Regions from separate parts of the Methylobacterium sp. Leaf466 genome, predicted to be linked through region 2. Evidence: riboswitches for the same ligand, from Rfam matches in the RefSeq annotation. Region 2 holds a riboswitch; the other holds the start of a gene.
What was found. A riboswitch is a leader RNA that binds a small molecule or an ion and turns the genes downstream of it on or off. The one in region 2 is predicted to bind cobalamin.
Positions count from the first base shown of each region.

Region 1: another riboswitch for cobalamin. It lies ahead of ASG59_RS15910 (CbtB-domain containing protein); the one in region 2 lies ahead of ASG59_RS05960 (TonB-dependent siderophore receptor).

Region 1 covers NZ_LMRC01000033.1:187,095-191,840, forward strand. The annotation lists gene cobW (cobalamin biosynthesis protein CobW) at 1-268, opposite strand, end outside; gene ASG59_RS15900 (DUF1636 domain-containing protein) at 265-654, opposite strand; gene ASG59_RS15905 (CbtA family protein) at 647-1,381, opposite strand; gene ASG59_RS15910 (CbtB-domain containing protein) at 1,418-1,594, opposite strand; cobalamin riboswitch at 1,632-1,828, opposite strand; gene cobU (bifunctional adenosylcobinamide kinase/adenosylcobinamide-phosphate guanylyltransferase) at 1,915-2,448, shown strand; gene cobO (cob(I)yrinic acid a,c-diamide adenosyltransferase) at 2,445-3,047, shown strand; gene ASG59_RS15925 (hypothetical protein) at 3,048-3,752, shown strand; gene ASG59_RS15930 (cobyric acid synthase) at 3,844-4,746, shown strand, end outside.
Region 2 covers NZ_LMRC01000010.1:8,625-13,370, forward strand. The annotation lists gene ASG59_RS05960 (TonB-dependent siderophore receptor) at 1-1,134, opposite strand, end outside; cobalamin riboswitch at 1,309-1,522, opposite strand; gene ASG59_RS05965 (hypothetical protein) at 1,619-1,858, opposite strand; gene ASG59_RS05970 (hypothetical protein) at 1,928-2,473, opposite strand; gene ASG59_RS05975 (DUF1045 domain-containing protein) at 2,950-3,615, shown strand; gene phnC (phosphonate ABC transporter ATP-binding protein) at 3,877-4,674, shown strand; gene phnD (phosphonate ABC transporter substrate-binding protein) at 4,704-4,746, shown strand, end outside.

The DNA.
Region 1 (4,746 bases), on a different contig from region 2:
GGAGCTTGTTGAGGGCGGGCACGAAGTCGTCGGCCACCGTGCAGCAGATGCAGCCGTTGGCGAGTTCTACGATGTCCTCGTCGCCGCAGCCTTCGATGCCGCAGGCCGCCAGGAACGACCCGTCGAAGCCGATGTCGCCGAACTCGTTGACGACGATGGCGAGGCGCCGGCCGCCGGCGTTCTCGAGGATGTGGCGCACCAGTGTCGTCTTGCCGGCCCCGAGGAAGCCGGTGACGATGGTGCAGGGAATTTTTGGCACGATGCTCATTCGGCGGCGTCCGAGAGGGGGTGGCCGCCGGGTGGCGGGAACGGCGGGATGCGGGCGACGACGCCCTTGCGAAAAACCTCCGGCCGCGCCTTCCACGGCACGATCCCGTCCGGCGTTTCGGCGTAGAGCCCGAGGCCGTCGAGGATCGTCCGCGCGGACGACACCGGGTCGAGGTCGCCGTAGACGTAGGTCCAGCGGCCTTGCGAGGCCACCGCGACGGTACACGGCCGCTTGCAGACCGAGAGGCATTCGACGCCCTCGACGCGGACGATGTCGGTCGCGGCGGCCTCCCGCAGGGCCGTCAGCAGCCGGGCGCCGGCGCGCGGCTCGGTGGCATCACCCGCCGTGCGGCAGGTGGTGCAGACGTAGAGGACGACCTCAGCCACGGGCGACTTCCGGTCGGCCGCGGCCGAAGGTCGACCAGGCGTAGGCGAAGGCGAGCCCGATCACCGCCCAGAACACGAAGGCGATCCCCAGCGAGCGGGCGGCGAACTGCGCCGCGTATCCCGCCGGCAGGGCGGAGGCCGTGTGGTCGGTGTCGGGCGCGCCGGCCAGGTGCGGCGCGACGATCAGCACCAGCCCGCCCAGGATGGTGATCGGCACCCTCCGGATCGCGATGAGGTAGAGCCCGACCGCCGTGGCGAGCGCCGTCATCACCCACCACATCTGGCGCGTCTCCAGGGGAGCGGCCGGCATGCCCGGAAGCTCCGGCGGCAGCCCGAGGGCGGGCGCGAGGGACACCGCCAGGAAGCCCGCGACGGCGAACCCGAGGCTCGTCTCCACCGTCGGCTCGCGGCCGCAGGCGAGCAGGACCGCACCGAGCAGCAGGGCGTAGCCGACGCCGCCCACCAATGTGGCCAGCCCGGTGAAGGCCATGCGCTGGAAGCCGGGCGCCGGCTCCCAGGCGGTGTCCGCCTGCCCCGTCGCCGAATGGCCGTCGCCATGGGCGTGGACGCGCACGACGAGGGAGGTCGGAGCCTCGTGGGAGGCCTGCGTCTCGTAGCGCTCGGCGGCGAGGATCAGCGGCGAGGTCAACGTGAGCTGAAGCCCCGTGGCCACGACGGCCGCGAGGAAGCCGGCGACCAGGGCCGCCGACAGGAGTCGGATGATCATGGGAATGCTGCCTTCAACGGTCCCTGAGGGGACGGCCTAGTGGCAGGGGAAGTTCTGCGCGTGCCGGAAATCGTGGGCCGCGTTGTGCAGCGTCATCGAGGGGGCGAAGCCCGCCATGAAGACGAGGCCGAGGCCGAGGAAGGCGGCCACCAGGACGGCGCCGAGGCGCTCGGTGGTGCGGGTGCCGGCAAGGGTCAGCGTGCTGGTCGACATCGTGTCACGGTCTCCGGCCGCCCCGCCGGCGGCGTTCGAGGAAATGCGGGTGGACGGCAGGTCTCCTGGCTCGCGGGTCTCGCATGCCCACCGCCTTCCCGGATCGCTCCAGTGGCCGATGGCAGGCACGTCGCCGCTTACAGTTGCGGGGGCAGCCGCGGCATCGAGGGTGTCCCCTCTCACCGCATTCCCTTTTCACCCCGTCGCCGGGGCACCGTCCATCTCGCCTTCTACGCTTCCGCGCCGCCGCTTACAACGCGCCCCCGGCCGTATTCGCGCTTCTTTGACCGGCGCGGCCGGTTTCGGGTTAAGGAGCGTCGATGCGGCAGGCTCTTTCACGGATGACGTTGGTGCTGGGCGGTGCCCGCTCGGGCAAGAGCGCCCATGCGGAGGGCCTGATCGAGGCCTGTCCGGCGCCGTGGCTTTACCTCGCCACCGCCCAGGCCTTCGACGACGAGATGCGCGAGCGGATCGCCCTGCATCGGGAGCGGCGCTCGTCGGAGTGGACGACGCGCGAGGCGCCCATCGATCTCCCGGAGGCGGTGGCGGCGGCCGCCGGCCCGGTCCTGGTCGATTGCCTGACGTTGTGGATGACCAACCTGATCCTGTCGGAGGCCGATATCCCGAGGGCCGTTTCGGCCCTGGTCGAGGCCTGCACGGCGGCGCCCGGCCCGGTCGTCCTCGTCGGCAACGAGGTCGGCCTCGGGATCGTGCCGGACAACGCCCTGGCCCGCCGCTTCCGCGACGAGGCCGGGCGCCTGCACCAGCGTCTGGCGGCGCGCGCCGACCGTGTGGTCTTCATGGTGGCGGGCCTGCCGATGATCGTGAAACCGCAAGCCGGAGCCGATACATGACCGACGACGAGACCCGCCATCGCGAGAAGATGGAGAAGCGCAAGGCCGTCCAGGACGCGGAGGTGGCCGAAAAGACGATCGAGAAGGGGCTCCTCATCGTCAACACCGGCCCCGGCAAGGGCAAGACCACGGCGGCCCTGGGGCTGATGCTGCGGGCACTCGGCCATGGCTGGCGGGTCGGCGTCGTCCAGTTCATCAAGGGCGCCTGGGACACCGGCGAGAAGCACGCGCTCGGGCCCTTCGGCGACCGCATCGCCTGGCATACGCTGGGCGAGGGCTTCACCTGGGAGACGCAGGACAAGGCCCGCGACATCGCCGCCGCCGAGCACGCCTGGGCCAAGGCGCTCGACCTGATGGCCGATCCGACCATCCGCCTCGTCGTCCTCGACGAACTCAACATCGCCCTGCGCTACGACTACCTGCCGCTGGCCGAGGTGATCGCGGCCTTCCAGGCCCGCCGGCCCGACCTCCACGTGATCGTGACCGGCCGCAACGCCAAGCCGGCGCTGATCGAGGCCGCCGACCTCGTCACCGAGATGACGGTGGTGAAGCACCACTTCTCGGCCGGCGTGAAGGCACAGGCGGGAATCGAATTCTAGATGCGGCGGATCGTTGCCGGGGCGTTCGCCCTCCTCGTCGTGGTGGACACGCCCGGCGTCCGTTCGGAGCCGGGCGGGCCCTGGCCCGACAGCTACCTCGGCCGGGTCGAGGCGACGGCGGTGGTCCAGACCCTGAACGCCCGCCTGCTCGCGGCCCGGAGCGCCACCACGACCCTCGAAAGCTGGTGCGCCGAGCACGGCATGGCATCGCGCCCGGTCCTGGCGGCGCGCCTGGAGCGCGGCGTCGACGTGCCTGCGACGCCCGAGACCCGCCAGCGCCTCGCCATTGCCCCCGACACGCCCTTGCGCCACCGGCGCGTCCGCCTCGCCTGCGGCGACCACCTCCTCTCCGAGGCGGACAATTGGTACGTGCCCGAGCGGCTGACGCCGGAGATGAACCGCCTCCTCGACACCACCGACACGCCGTTCGGCCGTGTCGTCCAGGCGCTCGGCACCACGCGCCAGACCGTGGCGGCCGACATCCTGTGGCGGCCGCTGCCGGAGGGCTGGGACCAGGCGCCCGTGCCGCCCACGACCTGCGCGATGCTGCCGATCCCCGAGCGCCTGTTCAGCCACCGTGCGGTGCTGTTCACCGCCGAACGGGTGCCCTTCTCCGAGGTGGTCGAGACCTACGGTGCGGCGATCCTCGCCTTCCGCCGGGCCGAGCGTCCGACCGATCCCGCCTGTGCCGGGACGCCCCGATGAGACGCTCGCACAGGCTTTTACGCCAGCCCGCTCCACGCCACGTCCAGGCATCCCCGGCTCCGACCCGATGAGAACCCCGACCCCCGCCATCATGATCCAGGGCACCGGCTCGGACGTCGGCAAGTCGCTGATCGTCGCCGGCCTGTGCCGTGCGTTCGCCAACCGTGGGCTGAGGGTGCGCCCGTTCAAGCCGCAGAACATGTCGAACAACGCCGCCGTCACCGCCGACGGCGGCGAGATCGGGCGGGCGCAGGCATTGCAGGCCCGCGCCGCGCGGGTGGCGCCCTCCGTCCACATGAACCCGGTCCTCCTCAAGCCCCAGAGCGAGACCGGATCGCAGATCGTCGTGCAGGGCCGCATGGTCGGGCAGGCGGCGGCGCGGGACTACCAGGCCTGGAAGCCGCGCCTTCTCGCGTCGGTGCTGGAGAGCTTCGCGCGCCTGGGAGCCGAGGCCGACCTCGTCGTCGTCGAGGGCGCCGGATCGGCCTCGGAGGTCAACCTGCGCGCCGGCGACATCGCCAACATGGGCTTTGCCCGCGCCACCGGCGTGCCGGTGATCCTGCTAGGGGACATCGACCGCGGCGGCGTCATCGCCAGCCTCGTCGGCACCCAGGCGGTGATCGCGCCCGAGGACGCCGCGATGATCCGCGGCTTCATCGTCAATCGGTTTCGCGGCGACCCGAGCCTGTTCGCCGACGGCATGGCCATCGTCGCGCGGCGCACCGGCTGGCCGTCCTTCGGCCTCGTGCCGCATTTTCCCGCCGCCGCCCGGCTCCCGGCCGAGGACATCCTCGGTCTGGCCGGTTCGGCGCCGGGCGCGGGCAAGCGCGTGGTCGCGGTGCCGGTGCTGCCGCGGCTCGCCAATTTCGACGACCTCGACCCCCTGCGCGCCGAGCCCAGCCTCGCCGTGGTGCTGGTGCGGCCCGGCGAGGCCATTCCGGGAGATGCCGATCTCGTCCTGCTTCCGGGGTCGAAGACCACCATCGCCGACCTC
Region 2 (4,746 bases):
GGTGGCGTCGAAGCGGTTTCCGATCTGCTCCTGGTCGTGGAAGATCTCGATGTAGTCCGAGCGCCTGACGCGGCCGGTGGCCGGGACGAAGGCGTAGGTCTCGGCGTTGCGCCAGCGCCGGTGCGAGGACAGGCGATAGGCGGTGTTGCGGATGGTGACGTCGGCGCTGGGCGACCACTCGGTCTTGAACTGCGTCCAGTCGTCCTTGAAGACGATCCGGCTGTCGTCGACGGTGTAGTTGTTGAAGCGCGTGCGCCGATCGATGCCGCCATTGATGAGGGGCGTCCCGAAATACCGCAGCGGCTCCTGGTAGCCGGAGTCGTGCGAGAGGGTGAAGGCGAGGTCGGGAGTGGCCTGGTAGAACAGCGATCCCGAGACCGCGAGGTTGCTGAACTCGCCGTTCTGGCGCAGCCACCCGTCGGCCTGGTTGGCGCTGACGTTGAGGCGGTAGGCGACCCGGTCGCCGAGGGCGCCGCCGGTGTCGAAGGCCAGGCGCTTCACCCCGTCCGAGCCGAGCGCCACCCGCGCCGCGTTGATGGTGGTGAAGGTCGGCTTCTTGGGCACCACGTTGATGACGCCGCCGATGGCGCCGTCGCCCGACAGCACCGAGGCGGGGCCGCGCAGCACCTCGATCCGGTCGACGTTCCAGGTGTCGAACGGGAAGGTGATGGTTCCGGTGCCGACGTAGAGGCGGGTGCCGTCGTAGAGCTGCATCACCGAGTTGACCCCGGCGAACCCGCGCGAGGTGTACGCCCCGAAGCCGTTGCCGGGCGCGGCGATGGTGGTGATGCCGGCCGCGTTCTGGGTCACCGCCTCCTGCACCGTCTCCTGGCCGCGCTCGCGGATCTTCTGGCCGGAGACGACCTCGACGCTGGCCGGCGTCTGGAGCGGCGACAGGTCGAGGCGGCTGCCGGTCCGGTTGGGTGTCGCGAGGTTCAGGCCGGTGGGTGCCGCCGTGTAGGGGGTCGGCGCCAGCAGGCGGGTTCCCGTCCCGGAGCCGGCCACCGCCAGTTCCGAGAGGGTGGCGGCGGCGTGGTCCTCGCCCGGGCGGGGGGCGTCATGCGCCGCGAGGGAGACCTTCGCGAGGGAGACCTGCGCCACGAGGAAAGCCGGAGCGAGGGCGAAGACGGACATCGGCCGTCGGCGACCGGACGGTCGTCGGGCGAGAGAATGGGACGACATGGGCAGCGAGGCCTCGGGCGACGGCAGTGGCACGTCACCGCGAACGAAGCCTCGGCTCAGGCGGTCTCCGAAAAAGACACGCGCCCGCCTCGACACCCACCAGGACACCCCGCCCGATGCGTTTCGCGTGTGACCACGACTGACGGCAGGTCTCCTGGCTCGCGGGTCGCTGTCCCGTCATCGTCTTCCCAGGCCCGAGGAACCCAGTGACGTGTTGATGAAGGACTCGCCGCTTACAGTTGCGGGGGCAGCCGCGGCATCGGGCGATCCTTGCGGACCCTCGCCCTCACCGCGTTCCCTTTTGATCCTCTCGCGAGGAACCGTCGACCCGAGGCTAGCGCGCCGGCGAAGACCGCGTCAATCGCGCACAGGTCCGGTCACGGCACGCTCACCGGAACGTGTGGCATCCGCGACGCACCCAACGCGGGGTGCGGCCTCAGCCGCGCCGGCTCATCCGGCCGCCCATGCCCTCGCAGCAGCAGGCCGCCTTCGTGCCCTTGGCCGAGCCGTGCTTCATCCCACCGTGCTTCATGCCCCCGTCTTTCATGGCCATATCGCCCCGGCCGCACATGGCCCCCGCCTTGCCGCCCTTCGCGCCGCAGCAGCTCATGGCGGAGGCGGGCGCGGCGGCCAGCAGGAGGAGGACGGCGGTCGAGGCGGCGAGCTTGGCGATCATGGGGGGACGGGTCTCCGTTGCCCCGCCATCCTACCACCGATCGGCGGCCCGATGCAGGGGCGTGCGGCGTCATCCCCCATCGGCGAGGATCGCCCCGCGATAGGTCTCCACCACCTCGCAGAACGGGACGCCGTCGGCGGTGCTGAGCACGGCATGGATCGCGAAGAGCGCCGTGGCGGGACCGGGCCGCCCCGCCGTTTGCGTCCACAGCCGCTCCAGCGACAGGTTGCGACGCTGCGGCGCCAGGGCATGGACGGCACGGCCGAAGGGCGTGGCCGTGGTGTCGAGGACCCGGTTCATGCCCGGCGTGAGGCGTTCGGGCACGTACCAGTTCTGCGCCTCCGACAGGACGTGGGCGCCGCAGGTGAGCCGCACCCGGCGGTAGCGCACGAGGTCCGGCGAGCCGACGCCGAGGCGCTCGCACTGCTGGGCGGAGGGCGCCCGCGCCGCCGCCGTCACCGGTACGGCGCACAGGCGGGAACCGCCGGCCGACAGTCCGCGCTCGTGGCACCATTCCTCGAGGACGGCGGTCGCGCTCGGCCCGGCCAGGAGCCGGTCCGTCAGCAGCGTCACGAGCCCGGCGGTCCCGAGCGGCGCGGCGGACGGATCGGTCATCGACGGACGACGAGGGCGAATGGCCATGGCGTCGCCGGACAGGATCGACCTGTCGACCGCCTCATGACCGAGATGACGCGACGTGTGATCAAGAGGCCCCGGGATGTCAGGATGTGGCCGATGCAGCGCGATTCTTGCGGCATCGCGTTTGCCGATCGACGCGAGAGCGACCGCTGGCGGGCACCACCGCCGCACCCCGCGGGAGCGAGATCGGTGCCGAGCCGTGGCACTCCATACAACGTGTTGGAGCTCACGAAAACGCTCCTCGTCACGAGGGCGATTGAGGCCGGCAAAGATGCTGGAGGGTGACGAGGATCACCGTCGACACCCGCGTCTCGTCCTCGCGGGGAACCTCGACAGGTCGGCGCGCCTGTGCTGGAGCGCTCCTTGCTGCGGTCTCCACATCGTCACACGAGCGTCCGGGCTGCGGATTATGAGCGCAGCGGCGCCTCTTACACCGCCGGGGAAGAGCTCCTTTGGACCGAACCGTCCGATATGCCCTGTACTTCACCCCCGCACCGGGGACGGCTCTCGCCGCCTTCGGCGACGCGGTCCTCGGCGCCGTGCCGACGTTGGGGCCGGCCACGCTCCGGGCCCTCCTTGCCGCCAGGACCGAGGAGCCGCGCGTCTACGGCTTCCACGCCACGATGAAGGCGCCGTGGCGCCTCGGCCCGGGCGTGACGGAAGCCGATCTCCTGGCGGCGGCCGAGGCCCTCGCTGCCCATCGACCGCCTCTGCCTGTCGGCTCGCTGCGCGTCGCCGCGCTCGGACATGTCGCCGCCCTGGTGCCGGAGTCGCCGCCGCCGGCCCTCGGCCTGCTGGCCGCCGAATGCGTGGCCGCCCTCGACCCGCTGCGGGCCCCCCTCTCGGCAGCCGAGCGCGTCCGGCGCCACCCCGAGCGCCTCGACCCGCGGGGGCGGGCGCTGCTGGAGCGTTGGGGCTACCCGCACGTCTTCGAGGCGTTTGGGTTTCACATGACGCTGACCGGCCGCCTCGGCCCCGAGGACAGGGCCGTGATCCTGCCGCTGCTGACGGAGGCCGCTGCGGACCTGCCGGACCTGGTGATCGACGCCCTGAGCGTGGTCGTCCAGGACGGCGCCGATCCATTCCGGCTCTTGCGCCGTATTCCGTTCGCGCCTTGAGGCGCATGCGAGGGCCTCGAACCGCCCCGGCCGCGACACGCAGGTCGGCGCCCGCTCGCGGCTGAGCGAGACGGTCCTCGACGACGGTTCCCGATATCGCCGAGGACGGGCCAGGCGAACCACGCGACGATCGGCAAGGTCTGCCCGATCGCCTCGAACCGCGAGCACAAGAGTACCGGCTCATCATTAGCCGGACAACTGTCATTCCTCTGTCGTGCGGGGCGGCTTTACCGTGGTTCATCGCTCCTGCCGGACAGTCTCATGCTGGTTCTCGAAGATCTGATCCGTCGTTACGGCGATCGCCGTGCGGTGGACCGCGTCTCCCTCGCCATCCCGCGCGGCCGCTTCGTCGGTGTCATCGGGCGCTCGGGCGCGGGCAAGTCGACCCTGCTGCGGATGATCAACCGCCTCGTCGAACCGACCGGCGGGCGCATCCTGTTCGACGGCCTCGACGTCACGGCCCTGCGCGGCCGCGACCTGCGGCGCTGGCGGGCCCGCAGCGCCATGATCTTCCAGCAGTTCCACCTGGTCGGCCGCCTCGACGTCCTGAGCAACGTGCTGATGGGGCGCCTCTGGGAGGTGCCCAGGCACCGCTCGCTCCTCAAGCTCTGGTCGGAGCGCGAGCGCGCCCTGGCGCTCGCCGCCCTCGACGACTTCGGCATGGGCGATTTTGCCGGCCACCGGGCCGACCAGCTCTCCGGCGGCCAGCAGCAGCGCGTCGCCATCGCGCGGGCGATGATGCAGGCCCCCGATCTCATCCTGGCCGACGAGCCCGTGGCCTCCCTCGATCCGCGCAACACCCGGATCGTCATGGACGCGCTGGCCGAGGCCAACCGCCGCCACGGCATCACCGTGCTGTGCAACCTGCATTCCCTGGATCTGGCCCGCAGCTACTGCGACCGCCTGGTCGGCCTCGCCGACGGCCGCCTCGTGTTCGACGGCGCGCCGGCCGACCTCACCGAGGACGTCGCCCGCCAGCTCTACGGGCTCGAGGCCGGCGAGGTGCTCGACGCGCCCGCGCCCGTCCTCAAGGCCTACCCCACCGCCCTCGTCGCCTGATCCGTCCCGGACGCCTTCGGAAGAATCCCATGCTGAACCGTCGCACCCTCGCCGGCGCCCTCGCGCTCGCCC